2 regions of the Sphingopyxis sp. SCN 67-31 genome follow, and region 1 is predicted to be linked to the other one. Evidence: predicted binding sites of a transcription regulator. Region 1 holds the regulator's gene; the other holds the start of a gene.
The links. The regulator LexA, encoded in region 1, represses DNA repair genes until DNA is damaged. The targets are predictions, from matches to a motif close to GTTCCNCNCTTGTTCT.

Region 1 (4,209 bases):
GAGGACCGGCTCGACCGCGAGCGCGAGCGGTTGGGACTGTGGCTGCCGGTCGCGCTGTCGGCGGGGATCGGCTTGTGGTTCGCGGCGCCGGCGCGCGCGCAGTGGATCGGAACGCTGTTCCTTCTCGGCGGGGGCGTCTGCGGCGGCTTGCTGATCGGCTGGCAGCGGCGGACCGGGCGCAGCCTTGCGATCGCCTGCGCCACGATGGCTGCGGGGCTGCTGCTGATCTGGGCGCGCGCCGCGTGGGTCGCGGCGCCGGTGCTCGCCTATCCGGCTACGACCGAATTTTCGGCGGTGGTCGAAAGCGTCGAACCGCTGCCGGCGCGCGGCACGGTGCGGATGATCGTGCGGCCGCACGGGCGCGCCGACCTGCCGCCGCGGGTCCGGCTGACGCTGAGCGGCGAGCGCGCGGCGGGGATCGCGCCCGGCGAGTCGATCGGCCTGCGCGCGCGGCTGATGCCGCCGCCGGCGGCCAACCTGCCCGGCGGCTACGACTTCGCCCAGCGCGCCTGGTTCGACGGCATCGGTGCGGTCGGGACGGTGCTGGGAGAGGTCGCGCGCGCGCCCGGAGCGGGCGAGCGACGCCAGCCGCTGCGCGCGCGGCTCAGCGCACATATCCACACCGCGGTGCCGGGATCGCCCGGCGGTGTCGCCGCGGCGCTCGTCACCGGCGACCGTGGCGCGATCGCCGAGACGGATGACGAGGCGATGCGCCGCAGCGGGCTTGCGCACCTGCTGTCGATCAGCGGCCTGCACGTGACCGCGGTGATCGGTTTCGTGATGCTGCTCGCGATGCGGCTGCTCGGGCTGAGCCGGCGCCTCGCGCTGGCGGGGCATGTGTTGCCGCTGGCCGCCGCCGCGGCGGCGCTGGCCGGGGCGGGCTATACCTGGCTTGCCGGAGCGGAAGTGCCGACGCTGCGTTCGTTGATCGCGGCGCTGCTCGTGCTCGCCGCCTTCCTGATGGGGCGCGAGGCGATCACGCTGCGCCTCGTCGCGGCGGGTGCGCTGCTCGTGCTGCTGTGGCGCCCCGAAGCACTCGCCGGACCCAGCTTCCAGCTCAGCTTCGCCGCGGTGACGGCGATCATCGCATTGCACGAAAGCCGCTGGATGCGCACGTTCCTGGCGCGGCGCGACGAAGGCACGGCGCTTCGTCTGCTGCGCGCCGCGGCGGGATTGCTACTGACGGGGCTGGTCGTCGAGGTCGCGCTGGCGCCGATCGCGCTGTTCCATTTCCACAAGGCGGGGCTTTACGGCGCGCTCGCCAATATCGTCGCGATCCCGCTGACGACCTTCGTCATCATGCCGATGGAGGCGCTGGCGCTGCTGTTCGACGGCGTCGGGCTCGGCGCGCCCTTCTGGTGGGTCGCCGAACAGGCGCTGCGGTTGCTGATCGCGCTCGCCCACCGGGTCGCTTCGGCGCCGGGAGCCGTCGCGACGCTGCCCAGCTTTCCGCCGGGCGGTTTCGCGCTTGCGCTGTTCGGCGGCCTGTGGCTGCTGCTGTGGCAGACGCGCTGGCGGCTCGCCGGGGTGGCGCCGCTGCTGGCGGGGGCCGCCATCCTGCTCGCGCAGCCGCGTCCCGACCTGCTGATCTCCGGCGACGGACGCCACATCGCCGCGGCCGTTCCCGGCGGCGGCTATGCGCTGCTACGCGCGCGGGCGGGGGACTATATCCGCGATTCGATGGCCGAAGCGGCAGGGATCGACGTCCCCTTCACCGCGCTCGCCGATCTCGACCATGTCGAATGCAACGCCGATTTCTGCCGCTGGCGGCAGGGGCAGGGCGCGACACGGCGCATCATCCTCGCCGCGCGTGGCCGCGACCGCATCGATGGCCGCGCCATGGCCGCCGCCTGCGCCGCGGCCGACGTGGTGATCAGCGACCGCTGGCTGCCACGCGAATGCATCGGGCGCTGGCTGACGATCGACCGCGACAGTCTGGAAGCGAGCGGCGGTCTTGCGCTCTATCTGGGCGAGCGACCGCATGTCGCCACCGCGCTGCGCGCCGGCGACGCGCATCCGTGGCGGCGACCGCAACAGGTCAGTGGTAACGACGAAGCAATCCCGACAGGCGGCCCTGCACGATGACGCGCTCGGCCTCGTAGCGCTGCGGTTCATAGGCGCTGTTCGCGGGATCGAGCCGGATCATCGGCCCTTCGCGGCGGAAATATTTGAGCGTCGCATCCTGTCCGTCGACGAGCGCGACGACGATATCGCCTTCGCGCGCGGTGTTCGCCTTCTGGATCAGCGCATAGTCGCCGTCGAGAATCCCCGCTTCGACCATCGAATCGCCCGACACTTCGAGCGCATAATGCTCGCCCGCGCCAAGCAGCGCGGCGGGAACCGAAAGCTGGTTGTGATCCTCGAACGCCTCAATCGGCACGCCGGCGGCGATGCGGCCGTGCAGCGGGACCTCGATGATGTCGTTGGCGGCGATCGGCTTCAACGCCGGCGCCGGCTTGCGCAGCGGCACGACGGTGTCGCGCGCCGGCGCCTTCGCCGCCTCGGGCAGCTTGAGCACTTCCAGCGCGCGGGCGCGATTGGGCAGGCGGCGCAGGAAGCCCCGCTCCTCGAGTGCGCTGATCAGCCGGTGGATGCCCGATTTCGACTTGAGCCCGAGCGCATCCTTCATCTCCTCGAACGAAGGCGAAATTCCGCTCGCGTCGAGGCGCTGCTGGATGAAGTGGAGCAGTTCGTGCTGCTTCGCGGTCAACATCTCTCGGTCTCCATGCTGTCAATGGACATATAGAGAACGATAGTGGAACAGAGCGGAACTTGTCAAGCGATGACGGAGCGGCTTGAGCCGTGGACGCCGTCAGCCCTCCAGCAACGTCCGCGTCGCTACGGTTACGTCCGCCTGCCGCATCAGGCTTTCGCCGACCAGAAAGGCATGGACGCCGCTCCTGGCGAGGCGCTGGCAGTCGGCATGGGCGGCGATGCCGCTTTCGCCGACGAGCAACGTGCCCGGTGGAACGCGCTTCGCAAGCCGTTCGGTGACGGCAAGGTCGGTCTCGAAGGTACGAAGATCGCGGTTGTTGACGCCGATCAGGCGCGATCGGAGGTGGGTGAGTGCGCGGTCGAGCTCGGCCTCGTCGTGCACTTCGACCAGCACGTCCATGCCGCGTTCGAGGGCGGCCGCCTCGATCTCGCGCATCGGCCCGTCGTCGAGGGCGGCGACGATGATCAGGATCGCGTCGGCGCCGATCGAGCGCGCTTCGGCGACCTGCCACGGGTCGATCATGAAATCCTTGCGCAGCACCGGCAGGTTGCAGGCGGTGCGCGCGGCGATCAGAAATTCCTCATGCCCCTGGAACCACGGCGCGTCGGTGAGCACCGACAGGCACGCCGCGCCGCCGGCTTCATAAGCGCGCGCATGGTCCGCCGGATTGAAATCCTTGCGGATCAGGCCCTTGGAAGGCGAAGCTTTTTTGATTTCGGCGATCAGGCCGAAGCCGCCCGCCGCGATCTTCGCCTCGAGAGCCGCCGCGAAGCCACGCACCGCGCCCGCGTCGATCGCATCAAGCTGCGTCACCGATCGGCTCTTGCGGCGCTCGGCGACCTCTTCGGCCTTGGTGGCGAGGATTTCGGTCAATTTGTTCATATGGAATGCTTTTCCGGGCGCTGGGCGTCATTCATCGGTAGGCGATCCAGCAATCGAGCAGCGCGTTGGCAAGCCCCTTGTCGATCGCCTCGGCGGCTTCCTCGACCCCGTCGACGAGGCTGTCGACCGCGCCCGCGACGACAAGCGCCTCGGCGGCGTTGTAGAGCACCGCGTCGCGATAGGCGCCGTGCTCGCCCCGCAGCAGGTCGCGCAAGGCCCTGGCATTATAGCTGGCGTCGCCGCCGCGGATCGCAGCGATCGGATGCGAGGGCAGACCGGCGTCGGCCGCGGTGCTGCGCTGCATCTGCACGCCGTCGGGCGTCACCACCGCCACCTCGTTACCGCCCGCGAGCGACAGCTCGTCGAGCCCTTCGTCGCCCGAAATGACGCGCGAATGGTCGGTGCCGAGCCGGTGCAGCGCTTCGGCATAGACCGGAACATAGGCGGGGCGCGCGATGCCGATGAGCTGGCGCGTCACGCGCGCCGGATTGGCGAGCGGCCCCATCAGGTTGAAGATGGTGCGGCGCGCCAGCGCCTGACGGATCGGCTGGATGCGCTTCATCGCCGGATGATGGTTGGCGGCAAAGAGGAAACAGATGCCGAGGTCGGCG
Region 2 (4,209 bases), on a different contig from region 1:
ATATGTTTTCGGCGAATATGTCGCGCAGCAGCGAAAGCGATATCAGGGCCTGGACGGGGTCGATCAGCCCATCCTGCTGCGTCTGATGCTGCGCGAGTTCATCCTGTTCAGCGCCAAGGTTCCCCAACTCCACCGCTTCATGGTCCAGGCCAACGAAGGCGGGCAGAAGCGGCTGGAATGGCTGATCAAGAATCATCTCGCGCCCGGCATCGCCATGGACCTGATGATTTTGCGAAAGGCGCAGGAGGAAGGCATGCTTCGCAGCGGCGACCCGATGCACCTGCGCTATCTATTCATCGGAGCGGCCACGTCGGTGTTCACGCTGTCCGAAGAATATCAATTCATGTCAAAGCAGAATCCCTTCGATGAGGATTTCATCGAAAATCACATCGAAATGGTTCTGTCGCTTTTCCTGACGCCGAAAGACAACGCGCCCTAATCATCCTTAGGGGGATTTCCAGATCAGGTAGCCGACAGGTTCACAAAAACCTTGCGGAACCCCCCGTCGGGGGCCGGTAGACTACCAGCGCGAACAATGCGAAGGCGCCGAGAGGCGCATCAACGGCGGGCGGGCCGACCTACTTCAAGAGAAGAACTTGCAGGCCCAGAGGGCGTGGACCCGCCGCCGCCGGCCGGCCGGCCCGGAAAACGGGACCGGCCGAACGGGAGACGGATACGATCAGAGATCGTCGTCTTCCCCGTCGTCGGGACCGGTCATCATCTCTTCCGCCACGGCATCGGTGCGACCGCGGATCGCGCTTTCGAGCCGCTGCATCAGCTCGGGATTCTCGCTCAGGAAATTCTTCGCATTCTCGCGGCCCTGCCCGATTCGGATCGAATCATAGCTGAACCAGGCGCCCGATTTCTCGACCAGCCCGGCCTTGACGCCGAGGTCGAGGATCTCGCCGATCTTCGAAATGCCCTGACCGTACATGATGTCAAACTCGACCTGCTTGAACGGCGGCGCGACCTTGTTCTTGACCACCTTGACACGCGTCGTGTTGCCGACGATCTCGTCGCGGTCCTTGATCTGCCCGGTGCGGCGAATGTCGAGGCGGACCGAGGCATAGAATTTGAGTGCGTTGCCGCCGGTCGTCGTCTCGGGATTCCCGTACATCACGCCGATCTTCATGCGCAGCTGGTTAATGAAGATCACCATGCAGCGCGAACGGCTGATCGACCCGGTGAGCTTGCGCAGGCTCTGCGACATCAGCCGTGCCTGCAGGCCGACATGACTGTCGCCCATCTCGCCCTCAATCTCTGCGCGCGGAACGAGCGCCGCGACCGAATCGACGACGAGCACATCGATCGCGTTCGAACGCACCAGCGTGTCGACGATCTCGAGCGCTTGCTCACCGGTGTCGGGCTGCGACACGATCAGTTCGTCGATGTCGACGCCAAGCTTCTTCGCATAAACGGGATCGAGCGCATGTTCGGCGTCGACGAAGGCCGCGGTGCCGCCCATCTTCTGCGCCTCAGCGATGCAATGCAGCGCAAGCGTAGTCTTGCCCGAGCTTTCGGGGCCATAGATTTCGATGACGCGCCCGCGCGGCAGGCCGCCGACCCCCAGCGCGATGTCGAGCCCGAGCGAACCGGTCGAGATCGCCTCGACCTGCATCGCCTCCTTCGAGCCGAGCTTCATCACCGAGCCCTTGCCGAAGGCGCGGTCGATCTGCGCCAATGCGGCGTCGAGCGCCTTCTGTCTGTCTGGTCCGTTCACTGATTTCCCCGATTCGACGAGTGACAATTGTCCGGCCATTTGCCGTCCCTTTCCTGCTCTAGAGCGAGCGCAGAGGCATCGCAACGCTCTACCTTTGTGCCACATTTGTTCTATAGGAACAAGAGGGGAACAAAATAATTTGGTGAGCGGAAAGGCTACCCGGTGAAGAACGCGCTCAGGGCCGCCTCGATCTCCGCGAGGCGGAAGGGTTTGGTCACCATCGTCCGGTGCGCGTGCGCGGGCGGGATGATGTCGCCACCGCCGGTGGTGAAGGCAAAGGGAATCGCCCGCGCCGCCAGCGCATCGGCCACCGGCCATCCCTTGGTTTCGCCTAGGTTGATGTCGATCAGTGCCGCTGCAACCGGTTGCGCGTCGAGCACCGCAAACGCCTCCTCGATCGACGTCGCCTGCGCGGGCTCGGGAAAGCCGAGCGCTTCGAGCATGTCGACGAGCATCATGCCGATCAGCACGTCGTCCTCGACCAGCAGGACCAGCCGATCATCCATCATCGGACACCCGGTGCGCGGCATCGTCGAGCGCCGCCGAAACAGCTTCGGCAAGTTGCGCTACGGAAAAGGGCTTGGGCAGGAAGGCGACATGATCGATATCGATCGACTGGCGAAGTTGCTCCTCGGCATAGCCCGACATGAAGAGCACAGGCAGCGCCGGCCGCTTCGCACGCATCGCGCGGACCATCGTCGGACCGTCCATCGTCGGCATCACGACGTCGCTGATCACCAGATCAACCTTGTCCATGCCCGCGAACCGCTCGAGCCCCTCCTCGCCCTGCGACGCTGTGACGACGCTGTAGCCCGCGCGGGTCAACGCGCGTTCGGCGACGGCGCGGACCATGTCCTCGTCCTCGACCAGCAGGAGGGTGCCTGTGCCCCATTGGGACTTCTTTGCGCGGATCGGAGCAGCGGGAACGGCGGGGGCGCCGCTGCCGGGGACGGCGGGCGCGCCGCTGCCGGGGGCGGCGGGGGCGCCGGCGGCGGTGCGGTGGACGGGCAGGTAGATGGTGAAGCTCGTCCCCTCGCCGGGCCGGCTGTCGGCGAAGATGAAGCCCGCCGACTGCTTGATGATGCCATAGACCGTCGACAGGCCCAGCCCCGTCCCCTTGCCGACGTCTTTGGTGGTGAAGAAGGGTTCGAAGATCTTGGGCAGCACGTCGGCGGGAATGCCCGCGCCGGTATCGCTGACCTTGAGCGCGCTGTAATCGGCGGGCGGCATGAACTCGTTGCCCATCTGCCGCACCTCGGCCGCCGACACCGGATAGGTCTCGATCGTCAGCGTGCCGCCGCCGGGCATCATCGCATCGCGCGCGTTGACGGCGAGGTTGATGATCACCTGTTCGAGCTGGACCGGGTCGGCGCGCACCGCGCCGAGCCCGCGGCCATGATGGACCGCAAGCTGGACGGTATCGCCCATCAGCCGCCTGAGCAGGTGCGACACCTCCGAAATCACGTCGGGAAGCTGCAATATCTGGGGCCGCAGCGTCTGCTGGCGCGAGAAGGCGAGCAATTGCCGCGTCAGGCTGGCGGCGCGATTCGCGTTGCTGCGGATATGCTGAATGTCGTCATAGTCGCTGTCGCCCGGCGTGCGGCGCATCAGCATCAGGTCGCAGCTTCCGAGCACCGCGGTCAGGATATTGTTGAAATCATGCGCGACGCCGCCCGCGAGCTGGCCGACCGCCTGCATCTTCGACTGCTGCGCGACCTGGCGCTTGAGCCGCGTCTCCTCGCTCGAATCCTTGAGGCTGAGCAGCACCGCCGCCTCGCCCAGCCCGCGCACGCCGACGACGCGCATCGACACCGGCTCGTCGCCCTGCCCGACGAGGCGGATCGACAGATCGCCGCCGACCTGCTGGCCGCTGCTGTGGCGGCGGATCATGTCGGCGAGCGGCCCCTTGTCCTCGCCGACGACGAGGTCGCCGGGGTAGCGCGGCATCCGGCCATCGGCCACCCCCGCCGCGCGCCCGAAGGCGCGGTTCATGTAGAGGAACCGCCCGTCGCGATCGACGAGCGCGAGCCCGAAGGGGAGCAGCGACAGCAAGGTCTCGATATAGGTTTGCGCGGTGCCGCGGTCGGCGGGCCCGACCTCCTCGTCGATCAGCGCGAGCAACAACGGGCCGGCGGGATCGGCCGGCGCCAGCGGAATCTGGAGCATCCGCACCGGCGGAGCCCGGTCGCCCTCGCGCGCGAAGGTCAGCCCGCCCGAATCGTCGAGCCGCAGCATCGCCGCCACGTCGCGCCCGGCATAATGGCTCGCATCGCTCTCGCCGAGCGCTCGCAGCAGAAAGGCCTGATTGGCGACGCGCAGCCGACCCTCGGCATTGACCAGCGCCGCCATCACCCCCGCCTGCCCGAGCGTCCGGCCCGCCGGTCCTTCGAGGTGGCGGAGAATCTCCGACGCAAGGTCGAGGCGGTCGATCGCCGCAAAGCGCCAGACCAGATAATCGTCGGCCTGCCCGGTGCGGTTGACCTGTGCGC

Region 2: a site for LexA is predicted at 1,836-1,851, ahead of recA (recombinase RecA). Genes of this name have one in related genera too.

Annotation. Positions count from the first base shown of each region.
Region 1 covers NZ_MEFH01000054.1:68,078-72,286, reverse strand. Annotated here, with positions in the region: gene ABS88_RS08510 (ComEC/Rec2 family competence protein) at 1-2,085, shown strand, start outside; gene lexA (transcriptional repressor LexA) at 2,039-2,713, opposite strand; gene trpC (indole-3-glycerol phosphate synthase TrpC) at 2,813-3,598, opposite strand; gene trpD (anthranilate phosphoribosyltransferase) at 3,630-4,209, opposite strand, start outside.
Region 2 covers NZ_MEFH01000011.1:22,991-27,199, reverse strand. Annotated here, with positions in the region: gene ABS88_RS00750 (TetR/AcrR family transcriptional regulator) at 1-439, shown strand, start outside; gene recA (recombinase RecA) at 680-1,759, opposite strand; gene ABS88_RS00740 (response regulator) at 1,876-2,229, opposite strand; gene ABS88_RS00735 (hybrid sensor histidine kinase/response regulator) at 2,219-4,209, opposite strand, start outside.